Regions from separate parts of the Kitasatospora sp. NPDC023118 genome, predicted to be linked through region 1. Evidence: predicted binding sites of a transcription regulator. Region 1 holds the regulator's gene; the other holds the start of a gene.
The links. The regulator HspR, encoded in region 1, represses chaperone genes until heat shock. The targets are predictions, from matches to a motif close to TTGAGNNNNNNNNNCTCAA.
Positions count from the first base shown of each region.

Region 1 (8,964 bases):
GCTCGACGAAGAGCTGCCAGATCATCCAGTCGCCGATGATCGGCAGTTCCCACTCGGCGTCGAACAGCTGGCCCATCGCGTTGACGATGGTCAGCACCAGGCTGAAGAAGCCGACCGCGACGAACCAGTGGGCGATGCCGACGATCCCCCAGCGGTTCATCCGGGTGTGGCCGATGAACTCGACCGCCACGGTCTTCACGCGCTGGACGGGCTTTCCGAAGCGGGTGGAGTCCGGCGAGCCGGCCAGCACCACCCTGAAGATGTGCCACGCCGCACGAAGGGCGAGCGCGGTGCCGATCACGAATGTGACCAGCGAGATGACGATCGCTGCTAGCTGCATCGGCTCTCCGTCTCCTGCGGCTTGCGGTTGAGCAGTCTCTGCGGTTCTGCGGGTCTGCTTGTTCTCTAAAGTGATTGTACTGGTCGGTAACTTGCCGGGCCGACGGCCCGGACATTACCGGTCGTCAACAGTTCTCCAGAAGGTTCCCAAGCTATGGCGGCAGTCACGTGACTCCCACCCGACGCACCCGATCGCGCCCGATCGCGCCCGGGCGGGGTCCGGCGGACCCGGTGAACCCGGTGAACCCGGTCGTCGGTGTCCGACCCGATCGACGGCTCAGCAAAGTTGAGCGGATCGCACTCATGGCTGTTGACGCTCCCCGCCGAGTCATGCATCCTTGAGCCCGTAAAGCTCAACTCTTCCGTGGAGGTATCTACGATGGCACGCGCGGTCGGCATCGACCTCGGCACGACGAACTCGGTCGTCAGCGTTCTCGAGGGTGGCGAGCCCACCGTCATCACGAACGCCGAGGGCGCCCGGACCACGCCGTCCGTCGTCGCCTTCGCGAAGAACGGCGAGGTCCTGGTCGGCGAGGTGGCCAAGCGCCAGGCGGTGACCAACGTCGACCGCACCATCCGCTCGGTCAAGCGCCACATGGGCACCGGGTGGAAGATCAACATCGACGGCAAGGACTTCACGCCGCAGCAGATCTCGGCCTTCGTGCTGCAGAAGCTGAAGCGCGACGCCGAGGCGTACCTGGGCGAGACCGTCACCGACGCCGTCATCACCGTCCCGGCGTACTTCAACGACTCCGAGCGCCAGGCCACCAAGGAGGCCGGCGAGATCGCGGGCCTGAACGTCCTGCGCATCGTCAACGAGCCGACCGCGGCCGCCCTCGCGTACGGCCTGGACAAGGACGACCAGACCATCCTGGTCTTCGACCTCGGCGGTGGCACCTTCGACGTCTCCCTGCTGGAGATCGGCGACGGGGTCGTCGAGGTGAAGGCCACCAACGGTGACAACCACCTCGGTGGTGACGACTGGGACCAGCGCGTCGTCGACCACCTGGTCAAGGTCTTCCAGTCCGGCCACGGCGTCGACCTGTCCAAGGACAAGATGGCCCTGCAGCGTCTGCGCGAGGCCGCCGAGAAGGCCAAGATCGAGCTGTCCTCGTCCTCCGAGACCTCGATCAACCTGCCGTACATCACGGCCTCCGCCGAGGGCCCGCTGCACCTGGACGAGAAGCTCACCCGGGCCCAGTTCCAGCAGCTGACCTCGGACCTGCTGGAGCGCTGCAAGGTCCCGTTCCACAACGTGATCAAGGACGCCGGCATCTCGCTCTCCGAGATCGACCACGTCGTCCTGGTCGGTGGCTCGACCCGCATGCCGGCCGTCGCCGAGCTCGTCCGCGAGCTGACCGGCGGCAAGGACGCCAACAAGGGCGTCAACCCGGACGAGGTCGTCGCCATCGGCGCCTCGCTCCAGGCCGGCGTCCTCAAGGGTGAGGTCAAGGACGTCCTGCTGCTGGACGTCACCCCGCTGTCCCTCGGCATCGAGACCAAGGGCGGCATCATGACCAAGCTGATCGAGCGCAACACCACGATCCCGACCAAGCGCTCCGAGATCTTCACCACGGCCGAGGACAACCAGCCGTCCGTACAGATCCAGGTCTACCAGGGCGAGCGCGAGATCGCCGCGTACAACAAGAAGCTCGGCATGTTCGAGCTGACCGGCCTGCCGCCGGCGCCGCGCGGCCTGCCGCAGATCGAGGTCACCTTCGACATCGACGCCAACGGCATCATGCACGTCGCGGCCAAGGACCTCGGCACCGGCAAGGAGCAGAAGATGACCGTCACCGGCGGCTCCTCGCTGCCGAAGGACGAGGTCGACCGCATGCGCCGCGAGGCCGAGCAGTACGCCGAGGACGACCACAAGCGCCGCGAGGCCGTCGAGACCCGCAACTCCGCCGAGCAGCTCGTCTACTCGACCGAGAAGTTCATCGCCGACAACGCCGAGAAGCTCCCGGCCGACGTCAAGACCGAGGTCGAGACCGCCATCGGCGAGCTCAAGGAGGCCCTGAAGGGCGAGGACATCACGAAGATCCGCGAGGCCTCGGAGAAGGTCTCCACCACCGCCCAGAAGCTCGGCCAGGCGCTGTACGCCGACGCCGCCGGTGCCGGTGCGGCCGCGGCCGGTGAGTCCACCCACGCCAAGGAGGACGACGTCGTCGACGCCGAGATCGTGGACGACGAGAAGCCCAAGGGCGGTGCGGCGGCATGACGGACAAGCCGCAGGACGGCAAGCCCGACGACGACTCCGCCGCCGAGGAGGCCGTGATCAAGGCTGCCGAGGAGGCCGCGGCGGCGGGTTCCGGCGAGGACTCCGAGGACCTCGCCACGGCCAAGCGCGAGCTGGCCGAGCGCACTGCGGACCTGCAGCGACTGCAGGCCGAGTACCAGAACTACCGCAAGCGGGTCGAGCGCGACCGGCTGACCGTCCGCGAGATCGCGGTCTCCAACATCCTGGAGTCCCTGATCCCGGTCCTGGACGACATCGGCCGCGCCCGCGAGCACGGCGAGGTGACGGGCGGCTTCAAGTCCGTCGCCGAGTCCCTGGAGACGGTCGTCGCCAAGCTGGGCCTCCAGCAGTTCGGCAAGGAGGGCGAGCCCTTCGACCCGACCCAGCACGAGGCGCTGATGCACAGCTACTCCTCGGACGTCACCGAGGACACCTGCGTGCAGATCCTCCAGCCCGGCTACCGCATCGGCGAGCGGATCATCCGCCCGGCGATGGTCGCCGTGGCGGAGCCCCAGCCGGGCACCCAGACGACGTCCGCCCCGGACGCCGAGGCGAAGTCCGCCGACGCGGACACGTCCGACGGCGGCTCGGACAGCTGACAACCTGTGACAGCTGACAACCAGTGCGCTGCGGAGTCGTACGCCGGCCAACACGGCGGCCGGCTCCGCAGCGCGCTGTCAACGGCTCTTCTGCCAGTTGCTGTTGACAGCGCAGTGACGATGGACATCGGGAGGTGGCGGAGGCCGTGAGCGAGCGCAGCGAGCGAACCGTCAAGAGGTGCGCGTGCCGCGAATCGGCTGCCGAGCGAAGCGAGGTGGGCGCATGAGCGGCAAGGACTTTGTCGAGAAGGACTACTACAAGGTCCTCGGCGTGCCCAAGGACGCCACCGCCACCGAGATCAAGAAGACCTACCGCAAGCTGGCGCGCGAGTTCCACCCGGACGCGAACAAGGGCGACGCCAGGGCCGAGGAGCGCTTCAAGGACATCTCCGAGGCGTACGACGTCCTCTCCGACGAGAAGCGCCGCAAGGAGTACGACGAGGCCCGCAGCCTCTTCGCCAACGGCGGCTTCCGCACCGGCGGCCCCGGCACCGGCAGCTACGGCTTCGACTTCGGCGACCTCTTCAGCGGCAACCAGGGCGGCGGCGGTGGCGGGCTCGGCGACGTCTTCGGCGGCCTGTTCAACCGCGGCGGCACCCGGCAGGCCCAGCCCCGGCGCGGCGCCGACGTCGAGACCGAGGTGACGCTCTCCTTCGAGGAGGCGGTGGACGGCGCGACCGTCCCGCTGCGGATGACCAGCCAGGCCCCCTGCCGCGTCTGCAACGGCACCGGCGCCAAGTCCGGCACCACCCCGCGGGTCTGCCCGACCTGCGTCGGCGCCGGCACCGTCAGCCGCGGCCAGGGCGCCTTCGCGCTCTCCGAGCCGTGCAAGGACTGCCGCGGCCGGGGCATGATCGTCGACGACCCGTGCACCGACTGCCACGGCAGCGGCCGGGCCAGCTCGGCCCGCACCATGCAGGTCCGCATCCCGGCCGGCGTCCAGGCCGACCAGCGGATCCGGCTCAAGGGCAAGGGCGCCCAGGGCGAGCGCGGCGGCCAGCCCGGCGATCTCTACGTCACCGTCCACGTCGACCCGCACCCGGTGTTCGGCCGCAAGGGCGACAACCTGACCGTCACCGTCCCGGTCACCTTCCCCGAGGCGGCCCTCGGCGCCACCATCGAGGTGCCCACGCTCGGCGGCCCCGCCGTCAAGCTCAAGCTGCCCCCGGGCAGCGCCAACGGTCTCACCATGCGCGCCCGCGGCAAGGGCGCCACCCGCAAGGACGGCACCCGCGGCGACCTCCTCGTCACCGTCGAGGTCGTGGTGCCTCAGCACGTCGACGGCGACGCGCTGAACGCCCTGGAGCAGTACCGCGAGGCCACCGCCTCCGACGACCCACGAGCCGCCCTCTTCCGGGCGGCGAAGGGAGCGTGACGACCAGATGACCCCGAACCCGATGACCCCCGACAGCCCGATCGGCCCCGGCCTCGGCGAGGGCCTTCCCGGTGACGGCCACCGCCGCACCCGGCGCACCGCCGCGGCCCCGCCGCAGTACGTGCTCACCGAGGAAACCCCGGTGTACGTCATCTCGGTCGCCGCCGAGCTGTCCGGCCTGCACCCGCAGACCCTGCGCCAGTACGACCGCCTCGGTCTGGTCTGCCCCGACCGCACCGCCGGCCGCGGCCGCCGCTACTCCGCCCGCGACATCCAGCAGCTGCGGGAGGTCCAGCGGCTCTCCCAGGACGAGGGCATCAACCTGGCCGGCATCAAGCGGATCATCGAGCTGGAGAACCAGGTCACCGCCCTCCAGGCCCGCATCACCGAGCTGGTCGACTCGCTCGAAGGCGCCGCCACCGCCTTCCAGCAGCGCGAGGCCGCCGTCCACGCCTCCTACCGCCGCGACCTCGTCCCGTACCAGCCCCCCACCCCCCAGTCCAGCGCCCTCGTCGTCTGGCGCCCCAAGCGCTGACCCGGGGCACAGCTCACCTCGTCAGCCGCCGGCTCCCTCCTGTTCGGGGGGTGCCGGCGGCTGACGGATATGTGAGAGAGTGCTGGACCGAAGCGCGTCATGGTCGGCTATAGCCGGCCAGCGCAGCTCAATTGATGGTTCCGGTTAAAACTGACAACAGCGATGACTACTTGCTCGGTCGATGACAGGGAGTCGAAGGTGAGTGGACGAGAAAAGCCAGGTCTCCCGACCGGCGGATCACGAATACTGTCTCCCGATGCCCGAGCGCTGTATCTCAAGACTGTCCACAATGGCGGCACGACAGAGAAAGCGAAATCGGCAGAATGCGATGCCCTTCGCGAGCTTCTCGATCTAGGCCTCCTGGTCCCCGACGGCGGCGACCCAGACCTGTTCATCGCAGTCGATCCGGCCCGCCTGTCATTCAGGCTGAGCACCGCGTGGCAGCACCAGGCCCTCGACCTGCTGTCACGTGCCGTTACATTGCCCGCCGACCTCAGCGAGCTGGCCGAAGCCTTTCACAGTCCGGATCAGGAAGGCGGACCAATTGAATATGTTCGAGGCAAGGCACACATCAACCAGCGCCTCCAGCAGATCTCAGCGGCCGGGATAACTGAGGGCCTGGCCATGCAGCCCGGGGGACCGCGGCCTCCTGAACTGCTCGCCGCAGGGATGGAGCGCGACCTCAAGAGCCTGCAACAGGGTGCGACGATGCGCAGCATTTACAATGCAAGCACGCGCCACCATCAGCCTACTCGCGAATACGTTTCCAGGCTGACCAAGGAAGGTTATCAGTTTCGCACCCTGGACGAACCGTACGCTCGGCTCATCATTCTCGACAAGCGCCTCGCGATAATTCCGGTGAAGGGCGACGACATAGCGGCCTTCATCCACGACCCAGGCGTTATAAATTTCCTTGTCGAGGAGGTTTTCGAACGCAACTGGAGTCGAGCTCTGGAGTTCGACGGCGACACTGCCATCCCCCAGGAAGTCATCCCGAGACTGCGACAGACAATTGTCGACCTACTGCTGTCGGGCACCAATCACCGCGTCATCGCACGTCGACTGGGGATCAGCGAACGCACTCTCGCGCGCCACATAGCTGAGATGAGAGAGGAATACAACGTCGACTCCCTCTTCCAGCTCGGCTACATGCTGGGCCGCTCCTCCCAACACAGACCGGAATGAGCCACCCCGAGGTCAAGCCCCGGTCAGGGTCACGCAAAGACGACATCCGGCCCGACAGAGCAGGCTTCCATCAACCCCAGTTGATGTCGTCGGCAATACGCTGAGCCGTCGAAAGGGCTTGGGCGCCGCTGTCCGCCTTCAGGTCCGGCTGCGACCCGGCACCGCCCGCTACGACACAGACGCCGACCAGGGCCGTGGCCGCAATGGCGACCGAGAACGCGACCTTACGCATAATCCTGGACATACCGGACAACTGCCCGCCCCTTTCCGTAAGCTCCGCGAGCCGCACTAATAGCACTGGAGTCCATATGATGCCGCACTCAGAGTTGCGGTGTCACGCCCCGGGCCTCGAACGGCTGCGTCATCTCCCTGCCAGGCATCCAGATGACAGGGCCGAAACCTGGACTCGGCAGTGACCGCTGATAGACGATCAGTTCGCCCCCGATGGTCCAGCAATGGCAGGCCAAACTGTTGCTGTACTGTCAAAGTCTAACCACAGCAGGGCACCGGACAACTTGAAGCAGCAACCACTTTCAACGCCCACCGGCGCCGCATCCCAAACCCGGTCGGCCTTCCCCCGGAGTCGACATGACTGAGCCCTACCTGCGTCACCACGACAGCCAGGCCCCTGAGGGTCGGCGTGCACGTGTGTTCCTGGCCGCGCCGCTGATGCGGCTGACCGGCCCGGCCGACAGCGTGGTGACCCTCGCCAGCCGGACGCGGCTGACGACGCTCCGCACCACCCTGCTCCGCAGCGGCGCCGCCGTGTACAGCGCGCACCACAGCGACGCCTGGACCGTCGCCGGCCGCGCGCCCGAGCCCCGGGTGCCGTCCGACTTCCGCGCCCTGCAGTCCGCGGACCTGGTCTTCGCCTACGTCGGAGCGCCGCTCTCGGCCGGGGTGAGTCTGGAACTGGGCTGGGCGTCGGCCCTGCGGAAGCCGATCGTCCTGCTCGTCGACGAGGCGATCACCCACAACCCGCTGATCGCCACCATCGAGCAGGTCGCCCCCGTCCTGCCGCTGGTCTTCGACGACACCTGGTCGCAGGAGGCCCTCAACCACACGGTGGAGACCGCCCTGGACTGGGCCGGCATGGCGCTCTCCCTCCGCGAGGGCTTCTGGACCGCGCCGGGCGAGCAGTTCAACGTCCCCCGACAGCAGTCCTCCGTCCCCGGCTACTGGCCGACCGGCGCCGCCACCGGCTGAGCAGAGCGCACCCCCCGGACTCCCCTCCGGGCTCTTGCTTCCGCCGATCGCCGCGCAGCCCGGCTGTCTCCGCCCGGGCTGCGCGGCGAACAACGGCCCCGGGCAGGTCGAGTACCGGCTCAGGCACCGCGGACTCCCCTCATCTGCCAGCCGAGCCGGAAGAGCGTCTCGGCGTCGTACAGTTCGCGCAGGCGGGCGATGTGGCCGGCCACGGTCCACTCGCTCAGCCCCCTGCGGCCGGCGATCGCCCGCTGTGTGAGCCCCCGAGCGAGCCGGCACCCCCGACGATCCGGACGACTCCGGTGCAGTCGTGGCGCCGCGGAGTGGTGTCGTAGGCCGCGGTCAAGTCTCCCAACAGGTCCGGGAGTTGTTCGGCCTGTACCAACAGGCGGGTCCCCGCCGCCCGGAGGCCGACGCCGAGGCGGGCGGTGACCGAGCGCGGGTTGATCGCGCTGAGCGACCCGTCCGAGATGTACGGCTTCAGCAGGCCCAGGTCGAGGCGGCGAGGTGGAGGACGCGTTCGGCCGGGCCGGGCTCGTCAGTCATCGCGGGAGCCTCTCATCAGCCACCCGAGCTGGAAGAGGGTCTGGGCGCCGTAGCGGTCGCGCAGTCGGGAGATGTGGGCGGCGACGGTGCGCTCGCTCAGGCCCAGCCGGGTGGCGACGGCGCGCTGCGTGAGGCCGCGGGCGAGCAGGCGGCCGACCCGGTCGGGGATGGTGCGGGCGGTGCTCTGGCCGAGGCAGCCGGCGGCCTCGGTGGTGTCGGCGCGGGCCCAGTCGCGTTCAAAGGCGCCGATCAGGAAGGTGAGGGCGGCCGGGTCGCTGATGAAGGCGGCGGTGCTGTTGTCGTCGTTGGCGGCGATGACGGCGACGCTGCGGTCGAAGACGATCATCCGCTGGAAGGCCTCGTCGAGGACCCGGATCTGCGAGCCGTACCGGGTGACCTCCTCGGCGTAGGCGAGCGCGGGCGGGTCGGCGAACGCGACCGGCTGGTAGATGGTGCGCAGCGAGCAGCCGCGCTGGAGGAGTTGGACGTCCTGGGCGAGGGCGATCTGGAGGGTGTCGGCCGGTCGGTGGCCGGGCTGGGCGGTCAGCACCTCGGAGCGGCAGTCGGAGACCAGTTGGGAGATCCGCTGACGGATGTGCACGTGGCCCTCGACGTAGACCGCGCCGCCGGAGCGGCCGGACGGGCGGGGCATCGTGTCGTAGGCGCGGGTGAGGGTGTCCAGGGCACCCGGGAGGTTCTCCGCGCGGACCAGCAGGCGGGTCGCCTCGCTGCGGAGTTCGGCGCCGAGGCGGTCGCTGACCGAGCGCGGGCTGACGGCGGTGTAGCAGCGATCCATCCGGTTGGCCATCAGCAGGCCGATGTCGAGGAGTTGCCGGAGCGCGTCGCGGTCGGTGTCCCCGATGTCGGCGCAGGGAATGCGGCCGCCTTCGGCGATGATCGCCAGGTAGAGCTTTCGGGCCGCCTCGTCGGGTCCCCCGCC
Region 1 covers NZ_JBVHHW010000003.1:366,530-375,493, reverse strand. The annotation lists gene ACZ3UD_RS06200 ((Fe-S)-binding protein) at 1-340, opposite strand, end outside; gene dnaK (molecular chaperone DnaK) at 719-2,560, shown strand; gene grpE (nucleotide exchange factor GrpE) at 2,557-3,177, shown strand; gene dnaJ (molecular chaperone DnaJ) at 3,401-4,552, shown strand; gene ACZ3UD_RS06180 (heat shock protein transcriptional repressor HspR) at 4,575-5,087, shown strand; gene ACZ3UD_RS06175 (hypothetical protein) at 5,286-6,272, shown strand; gene ACZ3UD_RS06170 (hypothetical protein) at 6,343-6,504, opposite strand; gene ACZ3UD_RS06165 (hypothetical protein) at 6,861-7,478, shown strand; gene ACZ3UD_RS06160 (LuxR C-terminal-related transcriptional regulator) at 8,017-8,964, opposite strand, start outside.

Region 2 (8,964 bases), on a different contig from region 1:
TCGCCACCGTCAGCGCGACCACCGGCTTGTGCTCCAGGACGGTGAACTTGAGCCCGAAGTCGATCACCACGGTGAGCACGAAGCAGCCGCCGCCGACCAACAGGAACTTCACCAGTCGGCGGTGCCGTACCAGGGGCGGGCGCAGCCGGGCCGGCACCCGGGCCAGGACGCGCTGCGTGGGGGACGGCATCTCCGCAGTGTGGCACGCGGGGATGCCGTCGGCCCTGGCGACCGCTACGCCGCGGCGGCGACCAGCACCTCGGCCGGCTCCAGGGCCAGCTCCAGCACCTCCCGCACGTCCGACACCGGGTGGACGGTGAGCCGCTCCAGCACCTCGGCCGGGACGTCGTCCAGGTCGGCCTCGTTGCGCTTGGGGATGATCACCGTGGTGACCCCGGCCCAGGCGGCGGCGAGCAGCTTCTGCTTCACCCCGCCGATCGGCAGCACCCGCCCGGTCAGCGACACCTCGCCCGTCATCGCCACGTCGGTGCGCACCTTGCGGCCGGAGAGCAGCGAGGCCAGCGCCGTGGTCATGGTGATGCCGGCGCTCGGTCCGTCCTTGGGGACGGCCCCGGCCGGGACGTGCAGGTGGACGCCGCGGTCGCGCAGCGAGGTGACCGGCAGTTCCAGCTCGGCCCCGCGCGAGCGCAGGAAGGAGAGCGCGATGTGCGCGGACTCCTTCATCACGTCGCCCAGCTGCCCGGTCAGCGTCAGCCCGGTGCCGCCGGTCTCGGCGTCGGCCAGCGAGGCCTCGATGTAGAGGACGTCGCCGCCGGCGCCGGTGACCGCGAGGCCGGTGGCCACGCCGGGCACGGCGGTGCGCCGCTCGGCGGGCTCCTGGGCGGACTCCGGCACGTGGTGCGGTCGGCCGATCAGGGCGCGCAGGTCCTCCGCGCCGACCGTGGCGGGCAGCTCGCGCTCGCCCAGCTCGGCCTGTGCGGCGATCTTGCGCAGCACCCTGGCGATCGAGCGCTCCAGGGTGCGCACGCCCGCCTCCCGGGTGTACTCCCCGGCGAGCCTGCGCAGCGCCTCCTCGTCCACGCTGACCTGCCCGTCGCCGAGGCCGGCCCTCTCCAGCTGGCGCGGGAGCAGGTGGTCGCGGGCGATGACGACCTTCTCGTCCTCGGTGTAGCCGTCGAGCCGGACCAGCTCCATCCGGTCGAGCAGCGGCTCGGGGATGGCCTCCAGCACGTTGGCGGTGGCGAGGAAGACGACGTCGGAGAGGTCGAGCTCGACCTCCAGGTAGTGGTCCCGGAAGGTGTGGTTCTGCGCCGGGTCCAGCACCTCCAGCAGGGCGGCGGCCGGGTCGCCCCGGTAGTCGGAGCCGACCTTGTCGATCTCGTCGAGCAGGACGACCGGGTTCATCGAGCCGGCCTCCTTGATCGCCCGCACCAGCCGGCCGGGCAGCGCGCCGACGTAGGTGCGCCGGTGGCCGCGGATCTCGGCCTCGTCCCGGACGCCGCCGAGCGCGACCCGGACGAACTTGCGGCCCATGGCGCGGGCCACCGATTCCCCGAGGGACGTCTTTCCGACCCCGGGGGGCCCGACCAGGGCGAGCACCGCGCCGCCCCGGCGGCCGCCGACCAGCCCGAGCCCCTGGTCGGAGCGGCGCTTGCGAACGGCCAGGTACTCGACGATCCGGTCCTTGACGTCGGTCAGCCCAGCGTGGTCGGCGTCCAGCACGGCGCGGGCGCCGGGGATGTCGTACACGTCCTCGGTGCGCTCGTTCCAGGGCAGCTCCAGGACGGTGTCCAGCCAGGTGCGGATCCACGAGCCCTCGGGGGACTGGTCGGACGCGCGCTCCAGCTTGTCGACCTCCTTGAGCGCCGCCTCGCGCACCTTCTCGGGCAGGTCGGCGGCCTCGACCCGGGCGCGGTAGTCGCCCTCCTCGTCGGCCGGGTCGCCGTTCAGCTCGGCCAGCTCCTTGCGGACGGCCTCCAGCTGGCGGCGGAGCAGGAACTCCTTCTGCTGCTTGGCCACGCCCTCCTCGACGTCCTTGCGGATGGTGTCGTTGACCTCCTCCTCGGCGAGGTGGTCGCGCAGCAGGGTCAGCGCGTACTCCAGGCGGGCGACCTGGTCGGCCTCCAGCAGCACCTTGAGCTTCTGCTCGGCAGTGACGAAGGGCGCGTAGCCGATGTTGTCGGCGAGTTCGCCGACGCCCTCGATCTGGGCCACCCGGTCGACGATCTGCCAGGCGCCGCGCTTGCGCAGCCACTGGGTGGACAGCGCCTTGTACTCCTTGACGAGCTCGGCGGCCCGCCCGGCCACCGGCGTGCCGACCGAGGACTCCCGGAACGGCGTGGTCTCCACCCAGAGGGCGGCGCCGGGGCCGGTGGTGCCGACCCCGATCCGGACCCGGCGCACGGCGCGCACCAGCGCCACCGGCTGCCCGACGGTATTGGGGCCGTCCGCCAGGCGGCCGACCTGCTCCACGGTCGCCAGCGTGCCGGCCGCCGCGTACGAGCCGTCCACCCGCGGGACCAGCAGGACCTGCGGCTTGCCGGAGCCGGTGGCCGCGGCGCGGGCGGCCTCGACGGCGGCGCGCACCTCGGCGTCCTTCAGGTCCAGCGGGACGACCATGCCCGGAAGGACGACCTCGTCGTCGAGCGGCAGTACGGGCAGGGTGAGCGGAGCGGACGTCGATGCCATGATCTCTCCCCAGTCAGCGAACTTGAGTCGACCTGACTAAGGCTTCACGACCGCCGAATGTTCCCGGCACCTTGTTCGCCATGAGCGAACGGGGAGCTGCGGGACGGACCGGCGGACGGCACCGTCAAAAACGCGGGGAAAGGAGAGCCAACGGAGGGCCGGCCGGTCAGCGCGCGGCGGACGGCCGCGCGCCGGCGCGCACCGCGGCGGGGGCCGGCCCGGCCGCCGGGACCGTCGCCGAGCGCCGGCGCGGCCGGGGCGGGCGCCGCCCGGTCCCGCGCAGCCAGCCCCACAGCGCCACTCCGGCGAGCACCGCGGCCGGGTGACCCACGGCCGTGACCACGTCCTTCTCGGTGGCGATCTGCTGGGCGATCATCAGCCCGGCGCCGCCCAGCGCCAGCAGCCGCCCACGCCGGGGCAGCAGCCCGGCCACCGCGCCCAGGCAGGCGAGCACGCCGTAGCTGACCCCGATGTCCAGGTAGTCCATCGCCTCGGGCGCCATCCGCCCGGTCTCCACCGCGGTGATCACCACCCCCTGGGAGAGCAGCGTCGCGGACACGTGCCCGATCGCGAACACCGCCGCCGCCCGGGCCGGTCCGACCCTGCGCTCCAGCGGAGCGAGGGTGAGGGCGAAGCCCCACAGGTACGGCATCCACACGTTCCCGGCGACCCAGAACCCACTCAGCACGAGAGCGCGCAAAGGATGCTGGAGCAGGTTGTGGCCGTCCGAACTGGAGGCCTCCCGCAGCCGCTGGACGAGTTCCGGATCGGCGAACGTGGCGAAGGTCGTGGTGGCGCCGACCACAGCGAGATATCCGAGCGTGAAGGGGTTGCGCCGAGGTGTCGGAACCCGTTCCAGCAGCCACTCGAAGACGCCGGTGCGCAGCCCGTGGCGGAGCATTCCGTACGGCACCCGCGCGGCCGGGCTCCCGTCGGCGTCGCGCCGCAGTCCAGCCATGCCGCCTCCGCTCCACACCCGCGGCCGTCGGTCCTCGCCGCAGCCCAACGCACCGGCGCGGAGCCCTGATTCCACCCGGCGGAGCGTTGTCGTGGCCACGGTACGTCGAGGTTCTGAGAGGCAGCTGAGAAAAGCCCGTGAAGACCGTCGCCCCGCGGACCGGCCGGATCACCGGTATTGGTCCAGACCTTCTTCCGATTGACGCGTCAGTAGGGCCTCTGACCGGCGACTTGGCGTCAACTCGACTGCATACGTACCGTTACGCAGTGAAAATTCGCCGGGTAAGGTATCGGCCCGTGCCCACTCGTGCAGTGGGCCCACGGGCGGCCGGACAGCCGGCCCACGGGCCGGAAACGTCCGGTCCACCTGCCGGAAAGCATCCGCTGTCCGTACGCTGCGATGTGCGTGGGAGACGTGGACGGGGAACCACCCGTCCTCCGCTCTCCTGGGCGCGCGACGGGACGGCGGACCCGGCACAGTCCACGACGGAACAAGACTACGAGCGGAGCCCCGCCATCCCCACAGGTGGCCGGCCCGCAGCCCTGGGGGCGGTGGCGTGACCGTGACAGAAATTCAGCAGGACAACCACAACGCCGGCGGCACGGTGAGCAGCCAGCGCAGAGTGCTGGTGGTGGAGGACGAGCCCACGATCGCGGAGTCGATCGCGGCCCGGCTGGGTGCGGAGGGCTTCAAGGTCGCCGTGGCCCACGACGGTCCGGGCGCGGTGGACGGCTTCCACACCTGGCAGCCGGACCTGGTGGTCCTGGACATCATGCTGCCCGGCTTCGACGGCCTGGAGGTGTGCCGCCGGATCCAGGCGCAGCGTCCGGTGCCGGTGCTGATGCTGACCGCGCGCGACGACGAGACGGACCTGCTGGTCGGCCTCGGCGTCGGTGCCGACGACTACATGACCAAACCGTTCTCGATGCGCGAACTGGCCGCCCGGGTCAACGTGCTGCTGCGCCGCGTCGAGCGCGCCCAGCAGGCCGCCCGCACGCCCGCGCTCGGCAGCCTGCGCTTCGGCGAGCTGGAGATCGACCACGTGCAGCGCCGGGTCCGGCTGGCCTCGGGCGACGTCCACCTGACGCCGACCGAGTTCGACCTGCTCGCCTGCCTGGCCGCCCAGCCGCGCGCGGTGCTCACCCGCGAGCAGCTGCTGGCCGAGGTGTGGGACTGGACCGACGCGTCCGGCACCCGCACCGTCGACAGCCACGTCAAGGCGCTGCGACGCAAGATCGGCGCCAGCTGGATCCGTACCGTCCACGGCGTCGGTTACGCACTGGAGGCCCCGCTCTCCTGACGGCGGGAGCTTCGGGCGACGGGCCACCGGGGGGCCCGCGTCCCGAGACCGCCGTGCCACCGCGCGGGGATCACAAGGGACCAATGACCTTTCCACAGCAACGCAACGGGGACGCCGACGGCGCGCGCCCGCCGACGCTGGCCGCCCGCGCCGCCCGCCGGGTCTGGGCCGACATCCGCCCGCTCGACCCGGTCCGCTCGATCAAGGGCAAGCTCGCCCTGCTGGTGATCGTCTCCGTGTTCCTGGCCACCGGGATGGTGGTCGTGGCGATCCGGTCCGAGACCCAGATCCGGATCATCATGATCTTCTCCATGATCGCCTCGCTGCTGTTCATGCAGTTCCTCGCGCACGGGCTGACCGCCCCCCTGCGCGAGATGACGGACGCCGCCCGCGCGATGGCCTCCGGCGACTACAGCCGCCGGGTCGAGGTGAACTCGCGCGACGAGATCGGCGAGCTGGCGGCCGCCTTCAACGCCATGGCCGCCGACCTGCAGGCCGCCGACCGGCACCGCCGCGAGCTGGTCGCCAACGTCTCGCACGAGCTGCGCACGCCCATCGCCGCGCTGCGCGCCGTGCTGGAGAACGTCGTGGACGGCGTCGTCCAGCCCAATCCGGCGACCCTGGGGGCCGCGCTGGAGCAGACCGAGCGGCTCGGCCGCCTGGTCACCCACCTGCTGGACCTCTCCAAGATCGACGACGGCGTGGTCGACCTGGACGCCCGCCCCTTCGAGGTGCGCGAGTTCCTGGACGGCGTGCTGCGCGGGGTCACCGTGGACGGCGCGACGGCCGGCGGCGCCTTCTCCAGACGCGGCGACGTCCGGCTGGCCCTGGAGGTCAACCCGGCCGGCCTGACCGCCGTGGCGGACCCGGAACGGCTCCACCAGGTGGTCGCCAACCTGGTCGACAACGCCTGCAAGCACTCCCCGCCCGGTGGCACGGTGACCGTGCGCGCCCGGCACGAGGGCGAGGAGGGCGGCCTGCTGCTGGAGGTCCAGGACGAGGGTCCCGGCATCCCGCCGGCCGACCGCACCCGGGTCTTCGAGCGGTTCAGCCGCAGCGGCACCGCCACCGCCTCCGGAGCGGGCGCGGACGGCGGCACCGGGCTGGGCCTGGCCATCGCCCGCTGGGCGGTCGACCTGCACGGCGGGCGGATCGCCGTGGCCGAGTCCCCGAGCGGCTGCCGGATCGAGGTCCGGCTGCCCGGGCAGCGCTGAGCGGTCCGGGACATTTGTCACAGATCCGACACAGACCCACACGAAGATCGCCGGACGATCCGGCCAGGATTTTGTCCGGTTTCGCCCATATATAGGGGGCGATCGGGCCCGATCGGTTCCCCTCAGATACGGCTTTCTAACGTACTTTTTCAGCCAATCCGCAGGTCAGGACTGTGATCTGGGCGACGCCTGGGGCCCGGAGACTGCGCGATCACTGGTCAGGGGCGTAGCCTTAATCCCCGCTGTCCAAACATCCCAAAAGGAAGCGGAAGAGGGCGGTTGCCGCCGTGTCGCCACAGTCCCCTGAAACCCCCAACAGCTCGGCAAGCTCCACTGGCTTCGGTCCCAATGAGTGGCTCGTCGATGAGATCTACCAGCAGTACCTCCAGGACCCGAACTCGGTCGACCGAGCCTGGTGGGACTTTTTCGCCGACTACAAGCCCGGTACCGAGGTGACCCCAGTGACCCAGGCCGCGACCCAGGCCGGCCCCACGCCGACCCCTGCCGCTGCCCCCGCGCCCGCCGCTGCTGCTGCTCCGGCCGCGCCCGCCGCTCCGGCCGCTCCGGCCCCGGCCGCCGCTCCGCTCGCCGCCGCACCCGCCGCGCCCCCGGCCCCCAAGGCCGCCGCCGCTGCCCCGGCCCCGGCCGCCGCCCCGGCCGGCCCCGAGCTGGTCCAGCTGCGTGGCCCGGCGAAGGCCGTCGCCACCAACATGGACGCCTCGCTGGAGGTGCCGACCGCGACCTCGGTCCGCGCCGTCCCGGCGAAGCTGTTGATCGACAACCGCATCGTCATCAACAACCACCTGCAGCGCGCCCGTGGCGGCAAGGTCTCCTTCACCCACCTGATCGGTTACGCCCTGGTCCAGGCCATCAAGGCCGCCCCGGGCATGAACCACAGCTACAAGGTGGAGGACGGCAAGGCCTTCCTGGTCAAGCCCGAGCACGTCAACCTGGGCCTGGCCATCGACCTGGTCAAGCCGAACGGCGACCGCCAGCTCGTCGTCGCGGCCATCAAGAAGGCCGAGACCCTCGACTTCTTCGGCTTCTGGCAGGCCTACGAGGACATCGTCCGCCGGGCCCGCGCCAACAAGCTGACCATGGACGACTTCACCGGCGTCACGGTCTCGCTGACCAACCCCGGCGGCATCGGCACCGTGCACTCCGTGCCGCGCCTGATGCAGAACCAGGGCACCATCGTCGGTGTCGGCGCCATGGAGTACCCGGCCGAGTTCCAGGGCTCCGCCCCGGAGACCCTGGCCCGCCTCGGCGTCTCCAAGATCATGACGCTGACCTCGACCTACGACCACCGCGTCATCCAGGGCGCGGCCTCCGGCGAGTTCCTGCGCGAGATCCACCGCCTGCTGCTCGGCGAGAACGGCTTCTACGACGAGATCTTCGAGTCGCTGCGGATCCCGTACGAGCCGGTCCGCTGGGCCACCGACGTCGCCACCACCCACGACGACGAGGTCAACAAGACCGCCCGCGTCATGGAGCTGATCCACTCCTACCGGGTCCGCGGCCACCTGATGGCCGACACCGACCCGCTGGAGTACAAGCAGCGCAAGCACCCCGACCTGGACGTCGTCCAGCACGGCCTCACCCTGTGGGACCTGGAGCGCGAGTTCGCGGTCGGCGGCTTCGGCGGCCAGAAGATGATGAAGCTCCGCGACATCCTCGGCCTGCTGCGCAACACCTACTGCCGCACCGTCGGCATCGAGTACATGCACATCCAGGACCCGAAGCAGCGCAAGTGGCTGCAGGAGCGCCTGGAGAAGCCGTACGCGAAGCCCGAGCGCGAGGAGCAGCTGCGGATCCTCCGCCGCCTGAACTCCGCCGAGGCCTTCGAGACCTTCCTGCAGACCAAGTACGTCGGTCAGAAGCGCTTCTCGCTGGAGGGCGGTGAGTCGCTGATCGCGCTGCTGGACGCGACCATCGACTCCGCCGCCGAGCACCGCCTCGACGAGGCCGTCATCGGCATGGCCCACCGCGGCCGCCTGAACGTGCTGGCCAACATCGTCGGCAAGCCGTACGGCAAGATCTTCGGCGAGTTCGAGGGCAACCTCGACCCGAAGTCGATGCACGGCTCCGGCGACGTCAAGTACCACCTGGGCGCCGAGGGCACCTTCACCGGCCTGGACGGCGAGACCATCAAGGTCTCGCTCGCCGCGAACCCCTCCCACCTGGAGGCCGTGGACCCGGTCGTCGAGGGCATCGCCCGCGCCAAGCAGGACATCCTGGACCAGGGCGGCACCACCTTCCCGGTGCTGCCGATCCAGATCCACGGTGACGCGGCCTTCGCCGGCCAGGGCGTCGTCGCGGAGACCCTGAACATGTCGCAGCTGCGCGGCTACCGCACCGGCGGCACCGTGCACGTCGTGGTGAACAACCAGGTCGGCTTCACCGCCGCCCCGGCGTCCTCGCGCTCCTCGATGTACTGCACCGACGTGGCCCGCATGATCGAGGCCCCGATCTTCCACGTGAACGGCGACGACCCGGAGGCCGTGGTCCGCGTCGCGCGGCTCGCCTTCGAGTTCCGCCAGGAGTTCCACAAGGACGTGGTGATCGACCTCATCTGCTACCGCCGCCGCGGTCACAACGAGGCCGACAACCCGTCGTTCACCCAGCCGCTGATGTACGACCTGATCGACAAGAAGCGCTCGGTGCGCAAGCTGTACACCGAGGGCCTGATCGGTCGCGGCGACATCACCATGGAAGAGGCGGAGCAGGCGCTCCAGGACTTCCAGGGCCAGCTGGAGAAGGTCTTCGCCGAGGTCCGCGACGCGGCCCAGGCGCCGGCCGACACCACCACCGGCAAGCCGGTCGCCGACTTCCCGGTCTCCATC
Region 2 covers NZ_JBVHHW010000004.1:302,950-311,913, forward strand. The annotation lists gene ACZ3UD_RS07645 (GtrA family protein) at 1-190, opposite strand, end outside; gene lon (endopeptidase La) at 235-2,649, opposite strand; gene ACZ3UD_RS07655 (rhomboid-like protein) at 2,816-3,607, opposite strand; gene ACZ3UD_RS07660 (response regulator transcription factor) at 4,170-4,907, shown strand; gene ACZ3UD_RS07665 (sensor histidine kinase) at 4,991-6,121, shown strand; gene ACZ3UD_RS07670 (multifunctional oxoglutarate decarboxylase/oxoglutarate dehydrogenase thiamine pyrophosphate-binding subunit/dihydrolipoyllysine-residue succinyltransferase subunit) at 6,409-8,964, shown strand, end outside.
Region 2: lon (endopeptidase La) is a predicted target of HspR. The motif match lies at 2,672-2,690, and genes of this name have one in related genera.